Regions from separate parts of the Tsukamurella tyrosinosolvens genome, predicted to be linked through region 2. Evidence: riboswitches for the same ligand, from Rfam matches in the RefSeq annotation. Region 2 holds a riboswitch; the other holds the start of a gene.

Region 1 (4,401 bases), 2.6 Mb from region 2:
CCGCCCCGGCCCGCAGCCGGGTGGTGCACGTGCGGAGGCCGCACGCCTCGGCGAGCAGCTCCGCGAGATCGGCGGCGTCGGTCCGCGAGCGCACCGGCCCGATGCACGCGGCCCCCGCCGGCGCGGAGCGCTTCACGGCGAGCCGGGGGAAGGCCTCGGCGGTGAGGCAGATCCACCAGCCGCGCTTGGGGTACTTCGACCGGCGGTTGTACGGGGGAGTGTGCGCGGCGATGAGCCGCAGTTCGCGCGCCGCCGCCTCGAGCGCGTGCGCGCATTCCACGTGGTCCACCCGCTCCGCGAGGCCCACCATCTCCTTGATCCGGCCCCGCGTCTCGCCCGACGTGAAGTAGCTGCGCACCCGGCGCCGCAGGTTCCCCGACGTGCCGACGTACAGCACCTCGTTCCCCGGCCCGCGGAACAGGTACACGCCCGGCCGTTCCGGCAGCGGATCCGCGAGGTGGCGCTTGGCCCGCTGCTGCGGCGTCACCGACGGGAGGTGCCCGCGCAGCTCCCCGAGCGTGTGGATGCCCAGGTTGCCCACGCGGCCGATCAGCCCGTGCAGCACCTCGACGGTGGCCCGCGCGTCGTCGAGCGCGCGGTGCGTGGGGGTGGTCTCGGTGCGGAACAGGCGCGCGAGCTCGCTCAGCTTGACCGACGGTGCCTCGTCCCGAGTGAGCACGCGCCGTGCCAGCTGCACGGTGCACAGCGACGCCGGCTTCGGCCACGGGGTGCCGGTGGCGGCCGCGGCGGCCTTGAGGAAGCCGAGGTCGAACCGGGCGTTGTGCGCGACCAGGACGGCGCCGTGCGCGAACTCGAGGAACGAGGGGAGGACGGACTCGATCCGCGGTGCCCCGGTGACCATCGCCGTGGTGATGCCGGTGAGATGGGTGATGTGCGGGGAGATCCCGCAGCCCGGGTCCACCAGCGTCGCGAACTCGCCCAGGACCTCGCCGCCGCGCACCTTGACCGCGCCGATCTCGGTGATCGCGTCCCCACCCTTGGGGGAGCCGCCCGTGGTCTCCAGGTCGACCACGACGAACGTCACCTCCCGCAGGGGCGGGTCGACGATGCCCGTCTCGCAATCGTCCAGGCTGAGCTGCATGCCGAGACCGTAGAACACCCCACCGACAGGTTTTCGCCGCCCGAACGCGCACTCGAAAGTTGTCGGTGGGCGGCATTAGCGTCGCCGGCATCGAGACCCCGACAACGACAGGGACAACGCCATGACACTGCACGTCGACTGCTCCACCTGCCCCGCCAAGCCCCGCGCCTGCGGCGACTGCGCCGTGGGCTTCCTCCTCGGCCCGGTCGTCATGGCCGCACCGCCCGTCCCGGGCGCCGCCGAGAGCCGCGGAGGCCCGTCGGTCACGGCGGAACCCGGCCTGAGTGACGCGATCGCGGCCTTCGCGAACGAGGGAATGTTGCCCCGTCTCAGGGTGGTCCCTGACCAGGCGAAACGTGCCGGATAGGGGGTCGTTCAGGGGTGCCTCGGGGTGGTTCCCCGGCGCGTCCGGCTAGACAGGCGCGTTTCCGTTTCGTAATCTTTCTGAGACCTTGCGGAGGAGCCCGGAGCGAAAACCGCCCCGTCTCCCGAGGTCACCGCCTAAGAGGCCGCGAGGCCTCGCCGGGGACCCACACGTGTTATCCGGGGTGAATCGCCGGAGGTCTCGACCTCCGGGGTAGGGCATCTTCCTCGCCCGAACCCGTCAGCTAACTCGGTCGGCGGTCGGGAAGAAACTTAGGAGAATCGCTTCGTGGCGAAACACCGACTTCAGCCGCAGCCCAGCAAGGGTGCCACCGTCGCCCGCGGTGCGCTCGCAGCGGGCGCCGTGACCATCGGTACGCTCGCGGCCCCCACGGCCGCCTTCGCAGCGCCCGCCCCCGCGGCGCCGGCGCCGGTCGCGCCCAAGGCGAAGCCCGCACCCGCGCCGGGCGTGAAGCCCGCCGTCGCCGCCGGGAAGGCCAAGCCGGCCGCGAAGCCCGCGCAGAGCGTCGCCAGCCGCAACACCGCGGCACGGCCCAACGTCGTCAGCGGCGTCGCGATCGCCCCGAAGCCGGGCGTCACCACCGTCGCCGGCGCGCAGCCGGGCGGCGCGAAGGCCAAGGTCGTGCAGGCCGCGCTGTCGCGCACCGGCCTGCCCTACTCGTACGGCTCGGCGGGCCCCAACTCGTTCGACTGCTCGGGCCTCGTCTACTGGTCCATGAAGCAGGCAGGCATCACCGTGCCGCGCGACAGCTACGGCCAGCTCGGCGGCGGTCGCTCGATCCCGATCTCGGACCTCCAGGCCGGCGACATCGTGATCTACAACGGCGGCAGCCATGCGGCGCTGTACATCGGCAACGGCAAGGTCGTGCACTCGGTGAACTACGGCATCCCCGTCAAGGTGAGCCCGCTCAACGAGATGTCGGTCTACTCCGCTCGTCGTTACTGACGTAACCTGGCAGTGATTGCGTTCGCAATCGTGCTCCAGCTTGGAAGGACCAGCTCGGCCGTGTCATCGACCTCCCCCTCCCGCTCGCTCGTGCTGCGCGGTTCCGCCGCGTCGGCCGTGGTCGCCCTGGTGGCCGGGCTGACCGTCACCGGTAGCGCGACCGCGGACCCCGACACCGCCGACGCCGCGCTGAAGCAGTACGAGGCGCTCTCGGAGCAGGCCTCCGGCACCAACGAGGCCGCGAAGGCCGCGCAGGAGGACGCCGAGAAGGCCACCGCCGCCAAGCGTGCGGCCGACGCCACGCTCGTGGCGGCGAAGCGCGAGGTCGCCGCGGTCCAGGCGCGGAAGGCCGCGCTGCAGCCCCAGATCGATGCGGTCGTCGTCGCCAACTACAAGGGCTCGCGCACCAATCGCACGTACGCGCTGCTCGTCAGCGATTCGCCGCAGCAGATGCTCGACCAGATGTCGACGCTCGACTTCGTCAACCGCGACGTCGTCGCCACCGTCGACGCCTACAAGAAGTCGAAGGCCGCGGCCGATTCCGCGGCCACCCGCGCCGCAGACGCCGCCAAGTCGGCCGAGGACACCCGCACCGAGGCCGAGCGCAAGGCCGCCGATCTCAAGCAGAAGAAGTCGCGGCTGGCGCAGGAGATCGCCCGGATCAAGGCGATCTACGACCGGCTCACCGGCGCCCAGCGGCAGACGCTGATCGGTCCTCCGACGCCGTTCGACCCCAGCAAGGTCCCGCCGGGGAGCACCGCCGAGCTCGCCGCCGTGCGGGCCGCGCTGACCCGTGTCGGCAGCCCCTATGCGTGGGGCGGCACCGGCCCCGGCCAGTTCGACTGCTCGGGCTTGATGGTCTGGGCGTACCAGCAGTCCGGCAAGTCCCTGCCGCGCACCTCGCAGGCGCAACTCAACGGCGGCCGCCAGGTCTCCCGCGGCGAGTTGCAGCCCGGCGACATCATCGTCTACTACTCCGCCGCCACCCACGTCGGCATGTACGTCGGCGACGGAAAGGTCGTGCACGCCTCGACCTTCGGCGTCCCGGTGCAGGTCGTTCCGATCGACGCCGCGGGCCCGTACAACTCGGCGGTCCGCTACTAGGCTTCCGCGATGCGGGCGGCGCTCACGGGGCTACAGTGAGCCCATGTCCGCTTTCCTGCTGAACCCGCAAACGGCCGACTACGCGCACTTCGATGAGGAGACGCGCCGCCTGCTCCGGGCGACCGTCGACTTCTTCGAGTCCTACGGGAAGCAGCGGCTCCTGCAGGCGGACCTGGACGCCGACTGGGTCACGGACTTCCTCGCGTTCGAGAAGCGCGAGAAGCTCTTCGCCACGTTCCTCACGCCCGCGGCCTACGCCGACGGCGACCCGAACCGCCGCTGGGACGCGGCGCGCAACGCCGCGCTCAGCGAGATCCTCGGCTTCTACGGCCTGTCCTACTGGTACGCCGAGCAGGTCACCATCCTCGGCCTCGGCCCGATCTGGATGAGCGCCAACGAGGACGCCAAGCGCAAGGCCGCGCGACAGTTGGCCGACGGCGGCGTCATGGCCTTCGGGCTGTCCGAGCGCGCGCACGGCGCCGACGTCTACGACACGGACATGATCCTGACCCCGACGGGCGACGGCGGCTTCACCGCCTCGGGCACCAAGTACTACATCGGCAACGGCAACGTCGCCGGGATGGTCTCGGTGTTCGGCCGGCGCGCGGACGTGGAGGGGCCGGAGGGCTACGTCTTCTTCGCCGCCGACAGCGCCCATCCCGCCTACGAGCTGATCGACAACGTCGTCCACTCGCAGATGTTCGTCTCGACCTTCGCCCTGCACGACTACCCGGTGACCGCCGCCGACGTCCTGCACACCGGCCCCGACGCCTTCGCCGCCGCGCTGAACACCGTCAACGTCGGCAAGTTCAACCTCTGTCACGGCGCCATCGGCATCGGTGAGCACGCCTTCTACGAGGCGATC
Region 2 (4,401 bases):
CCCGTCCCGCGACCGCTGCGCCACCGTCGTGGTCGCCTCCACCCGTGCCGCCCTCGGCGAGCGCGAGGACACCACCGGCCCCGCCATCGCGGCGTGGCTCGGCGAGCGCGGCTTCGAGGTCTACGGGCCCGTCGTCGTGCCCGACGGCGAGGAGGTGGGCGCCGCGATCCGCTCCGCCGTCCGCCGCGGCGACGCCGTCGTGCTCACCACCGGAGGCACCGGGCTCACGCCCTCCGACCGCACACCCGAGGAGACGCGCGGCGCGCTGACCTTCGAGATCCCCGGCCTCGCCAACGCCATCCGCACGTCGGGCCTGCCCGACGTCCCGACGACGGTGCTCAGCCGCGGACTCGCGGGCGTCGCCGGCTCGTCGCTCGTGGTGAACCTGCCGGGCTCGTCGGGCGGGGTCCGCGACGGCCTCGCCGTGCTCGACGGCGTCCTCGTTCACGCGCTCGACCAGATCCGCGGCGGCGACCATGGCTGAGAAGCCCGCGGCGGAGGTCGTCTTCGCCCGGGTGACCGAGGAGCCGATCGACCTGGCCGCGCACGAGGCGGCCGTGACGCGGCCCGAGGCGGGCGCTGTCGTCGGCTTCATCGGGGCCGTGCGCGATCACGACGGTGGCCGCGGCGTGACGGGTCTGGAGTACTCGGCGCACCCCACCGCGGAGCGCGTCATCGCGGAGGTCGTGCAGCGTGAGGCGGACGCCGCCGAGGGCGTGCGGGCGGTCGCGGTCTCGCACCGCGTGGGCCCGCTGGCGATCGGGGACGCGGCGCTCGTCGTCGCGGTCGCGGCCGATCATCGCGCCGCGGCGTTCGCGACGTGCGCGCGTCTCGTCGACGCGGTCAAGGAAGCGCTCCCCGTGTGGAAGCACCAGCTGTTCCGGGACGGAACAGACGAGTGGGTCGGCAGCGCGTAGCCGCCGACCCACCCTTCAGCCGGTTCGTCCAAGAGTGACCGGTACTCCGCGCACGTCGTGACCTTCGTGGGGTCTTACGGACGCGGAGTGATCAAGGGGACACCGAGGCGTCCGGGCACGACCGGTGCACCGATGCCGGGGACGCCGACCGCGGCGGTCAGGCCCTGCGCGCCGATGCCGTTCGTGCCGACGCCGGCCGAGCTGCCGACGCCGCGCGCACCCGCTCCCGTGCCGATGCCGTTCGTGCCGACTCCCGCCGCGCTGCCGACGCCGCGTGCGCCGGCGCCGTTCGTCGTGACGCCGCCGGTGCTGCCGATGCCGTTCGCGGTGGCGATCGGGAAGCCCGTACCGCCGACGCCGACCGGCAGCACGCCGCCGATGCCGGCCGGGACGCGCGCGCCGCCGATGCCGGCCGGGACGCGCGCGCCGCCGATGCCGGCCGGGACGCGCGCGCCGCCGACGCCGGTGGGGAGCGTCGCGCCTCCGATGCCGGCGGGGATGGCCGCGCCGCCGATGCCCGCGGGCAGTGCCGCGGCGCCGATGCCGGCCGGCACAGCGGCCCCGCCGATGCCGGCGGGCAGGCCAGTGGTGCCGGCCGGGATGCGTGCGGCGCCGGTGCCGACGGGGACGCGCGCGGCGCCCGTACCGACCGGGACGCCGCCGACTCCCACGGGGACGGGGACGGCCGCGCCCACGGGGACGGCCGCGCCGCCGGTGCGGCCGCCGGGCGCGACGGCACCCGTGCCGGCTCCGCCGCCCACGCCGGGCACCGCGCCGGGCACCGCGACGGGGCCCACGCCGGGCACCGTCACCGCGCCGTTGCCGCCCTGCGCGCCCACGGGCCTCGCGGCGGCGGGCTTGTCGGGCGCGGGCTTCGCGGCCACGGGCTTCGCGGGCGCGGCCGGGGTCGGGACGGGGACCAGGGGGTTGCAGGGGCAGCCGGGGACCGCCCCGGCGGGACCGGCGACGACGAGGCCCGCGGCGGCGATCAGGGCGCTGAGCGCGGCGACCCTGCCGGCGGTGCGCGAGGTGCGGTGGCGAGCGATCATCCGGTGCTCTCTTTCCTGCAGAACTTTGCATTCACGAATACGTCGAAGTGAACGTAGCAGAATGTGTGCGAATGCAAAACGTTACCGTTGCGTGATCGGCCGGGGTGTCGCATTTCTGTGATCGGATCACGCGCCCGAAACGCCGAGAGGGGCCTCCGGCGTGATGCCGGAGGCCCCTCTCGGGACGTGCGTGGAGCGGTGGGCTCAGTAGCCCTTGGCCGCGGCCTGCTGCAGCATGGCGAGCACGGCGGGGTCGACCTGCTGGCCGCCGCTCTGGGCCTGCGAGATGACCTGGTTGATGTACTGCGAGTTGACCGACTGACCGGCCTGCGCGGCGGGCTTGGCGGCCGGCTTCGCAACCGGCTTGGCGACGGGCTTCGCGGCGGGCTTGGCCACCGGCTTGGCGACGGGCTTCGCGGCCGGCTTGGCGGCGGGCTTGCTCACGGGCTTGGTGACCGGCTTCGTGGTGCCGGTGTCCGTCGGGGAGACGGTGCGCGGGGTGGCCGAGCCGAGGCCGGTGCCACAGGAGGGCCATGCGCCCTTGCCCTGGCCGGCGAGGACCTTCTCGGCGATCGCGATCTGCTGTGCGCGGCTGGCCTGGTTGGCGGTGGGGGCGTACTGCGTGCCGCCGTACGAGGCCCAGGTGGACGGGCTGAACTGCAGGCCGCCGTGGTAGCCGTTGCCGGTGTTGATGGCCCAGTTGCCGCCGGACTCGCACGCGGCGACCTGGTCCCACTGGGAATCGGGGGCGGCGTTCGCGGCGGGGGCGGCGAGCGCGAGACCCGCGCCACCGAGCATCGCGCCCGCGGCGGCGACCTTCGCGGCGCTCAGGCTGGTGGTGGACTGCTTGCGGTGACGACCGGTCATCGTGTGAAGTCTTTCCTCTCTACGCGCGTGCGAAGTTAGCTGTCGGGTTCGAGCGAGAGGCTGCTCGGCCGGTTGCCCGGCTTGACCCCTAGGGCGTGTGCCCTGCGGCCTCGCGGCCGCGGATGGTTCCTCCGCCTTCGTCCAGGTGTAGATCGTGGTGCATGTCCCGAATCGAACGCTGGACGAAGCTCTGCGCTGCGATCGATCGGGTGGCTGCTGCTGCGGCCCTCAGCGACGGTAACAGACCCCGCCCCGTGGCCCAACCGTTACCGGACCGTGATTTTGCGATGTGTGACAGATGTCACTCGGACAGCGGGACGGATCAGCCGCCGGCGAACGGCGGCAGCACGTCGAGCATCGCGCCCGACGCCGGCGCCGCGACGTCCCGCACCGCCACCTCGTCGAGCAGGAAGCTGCAGCGCGTGAGGACCCGGCCCAGCTCGGGGTGTCGCGCGGCCAGCAGGTCGGCGACCTCGGCGACCGTGGCGCCGTCGGGCACCGGCACCGTCTCCTCGGGCACCCCCGCCGCGGCCCGGGCGGCGGCGAAGTAGCGGATCAGCACGCCGTCAGCCCCCGATCGCGCTCATGGGGCGCGCCGGCTGCAGGAAGGACGGGTCGTCGATGCCGTGGCCGGCCTGCTTGCCGAGCATCGCGGCGAGCCACGCGTCGGCGATCTCCTCGTCCGTCGCGCCGCCGCGGAGCAGGGGCTTGAGGTCGGTCTCGTCGGCCGCGAACAGGCACGTGCGGATCTGGCCGTCGGCGGTGAGCCGCACGCGGTCGCAGTCGCCGCAGAAGGGCCGCGTGACCGAGGCGATCACGCCGACCGTCGCGGGGCCACCGTCGACCGTGAAGCGCTCGGCGGGCGCGCTGCCCCGGGCCTCGCCGTGCGCGGTGAGGGTGAACTCGCGGCGCAGCTCGGCCAGGATCTGCTCGGCGGTGATCATCGTGCCGCGGTCCCACGTGTGGTCGGCATCCAGCGGCATGTGCTCGATGATCCGCAGCTCGTAGCCGGCCTCCAGGCACAGTCGCAGCAGCGGCCGCGCGTCGCCGAGTCGTCCGGGGCCGAGGACGGCGTTGACCTTCACCGGGGTGAGGCCCGCGTCCGCGGCGGCCCGCAGGCCGGCGAGGGCGTCGTCGAGGCGGTCGCGCCGGGTGACCTTGGCGTACTCCTCGCGATCGACGGTGTCGAGGGAGACGTTCACGCGGTCCAGGCCCGCGCCCGCGAGCTTCGCCGCGTGCCGCGCCAGCGACAGGCCGTTCGTGGTCAGCGAGATCTCGGGCCGCGGCTCCAGAGCGGCGGCGTGCGCGACGATGCGGTCGAGGTCGGCGCGCAGCAGGGGCTCGCCGCCGGTGAATCGGATCTCGGTGATTCCGAGGTCGCGGACGCCGATGGTGATGAGCCGGTCGATCTCCGGCCCCGTCAGCACGTGCTCGTTCGCCAGCCAGGGCAGCCCCTCGGCGGGCATGCAGTAGGTGCACCGCAGGTTGCACCGGTCGGTGAGGGAGACCCGCAGGTCGCGTGCGACGCGCCCGTAGCGGTCGACCAGCGGCTTCATGGCCGCGGCTCG

Evidence for each region. A riboswitch is a leader RNA that binds a small molecule or an ion and turns the genes downstream of it on or off. The one in region 2 is predicted to bind cyclic di-AMP.
Region 1: linked by a shared signal. The riboswitch ahead of BLW32_RS18835 (C40 family peptidase) and the one ahead of BLW32_RS05430 (transglycosylase family protein) in region 2 are both predicted to bind cyclic di-AMP.

What each region holds. Positions count from the first base shown of each region.
Region 1 is NZ_FNSA01000003.1:3,402,553-3,406,953, reverse strand. Features, by position in the region: gene BLW32_RS18845 (DEDD exonuclease domain-containing protein) at 1-1,102, opposite strand, end outside; gene BLW32_RS18840 (hypothetical protein) at 1,224-1,469, shown strand; cyclic di-AMP (ydaO/yuaA leader) riboswitch at 1,591-1,740, shown strand; gene BLW32_RS18835 (C40 family peptidase) at 1,755-2,432, shown strand; gene BLW32_RS18830 (NlpC/P60 family protein) at 2,493-3,536, shown strand; gene BLW32_RS18825 (acyl-CoA dehydrogenase family protein) at 3,580-4,401, shown strand, end outside.
Region 2 is NZ_FNSA01000003.1:812,902-817,302, forward strand. Features, by position in the region: gene BLW32_RS05415 (MogA/MoaB family molybdenum cofactor biosynthesis protein) at 1-484, shown strand, start outside; gene BLW32_RS05420 (molybdenum cofactor biosynthesis protein MoaE) at 477-917, shown strand; gene BLW32_RS05425 (hypothetical protein) at 992-1,966, opposite strand; gene BLW32_RS05430 (transglycosylase family protein) at 2,171-2,833, opposite strand; cyclic di-AMP (ydaO/yuaA leader) riboswitch at 2,844-3,005, opposite strand; gene BLW32_RS05435 (MoaD/ThiS family protein) at 3,156-3,395, opposite strand; gene moaA (GTP 3',8-cyclase MoaA) at 3,400-4,389, opposite strand; gene BLW32_RS05445 (hypothetical protein) at 4,386-4,401, opposite strand, start outside.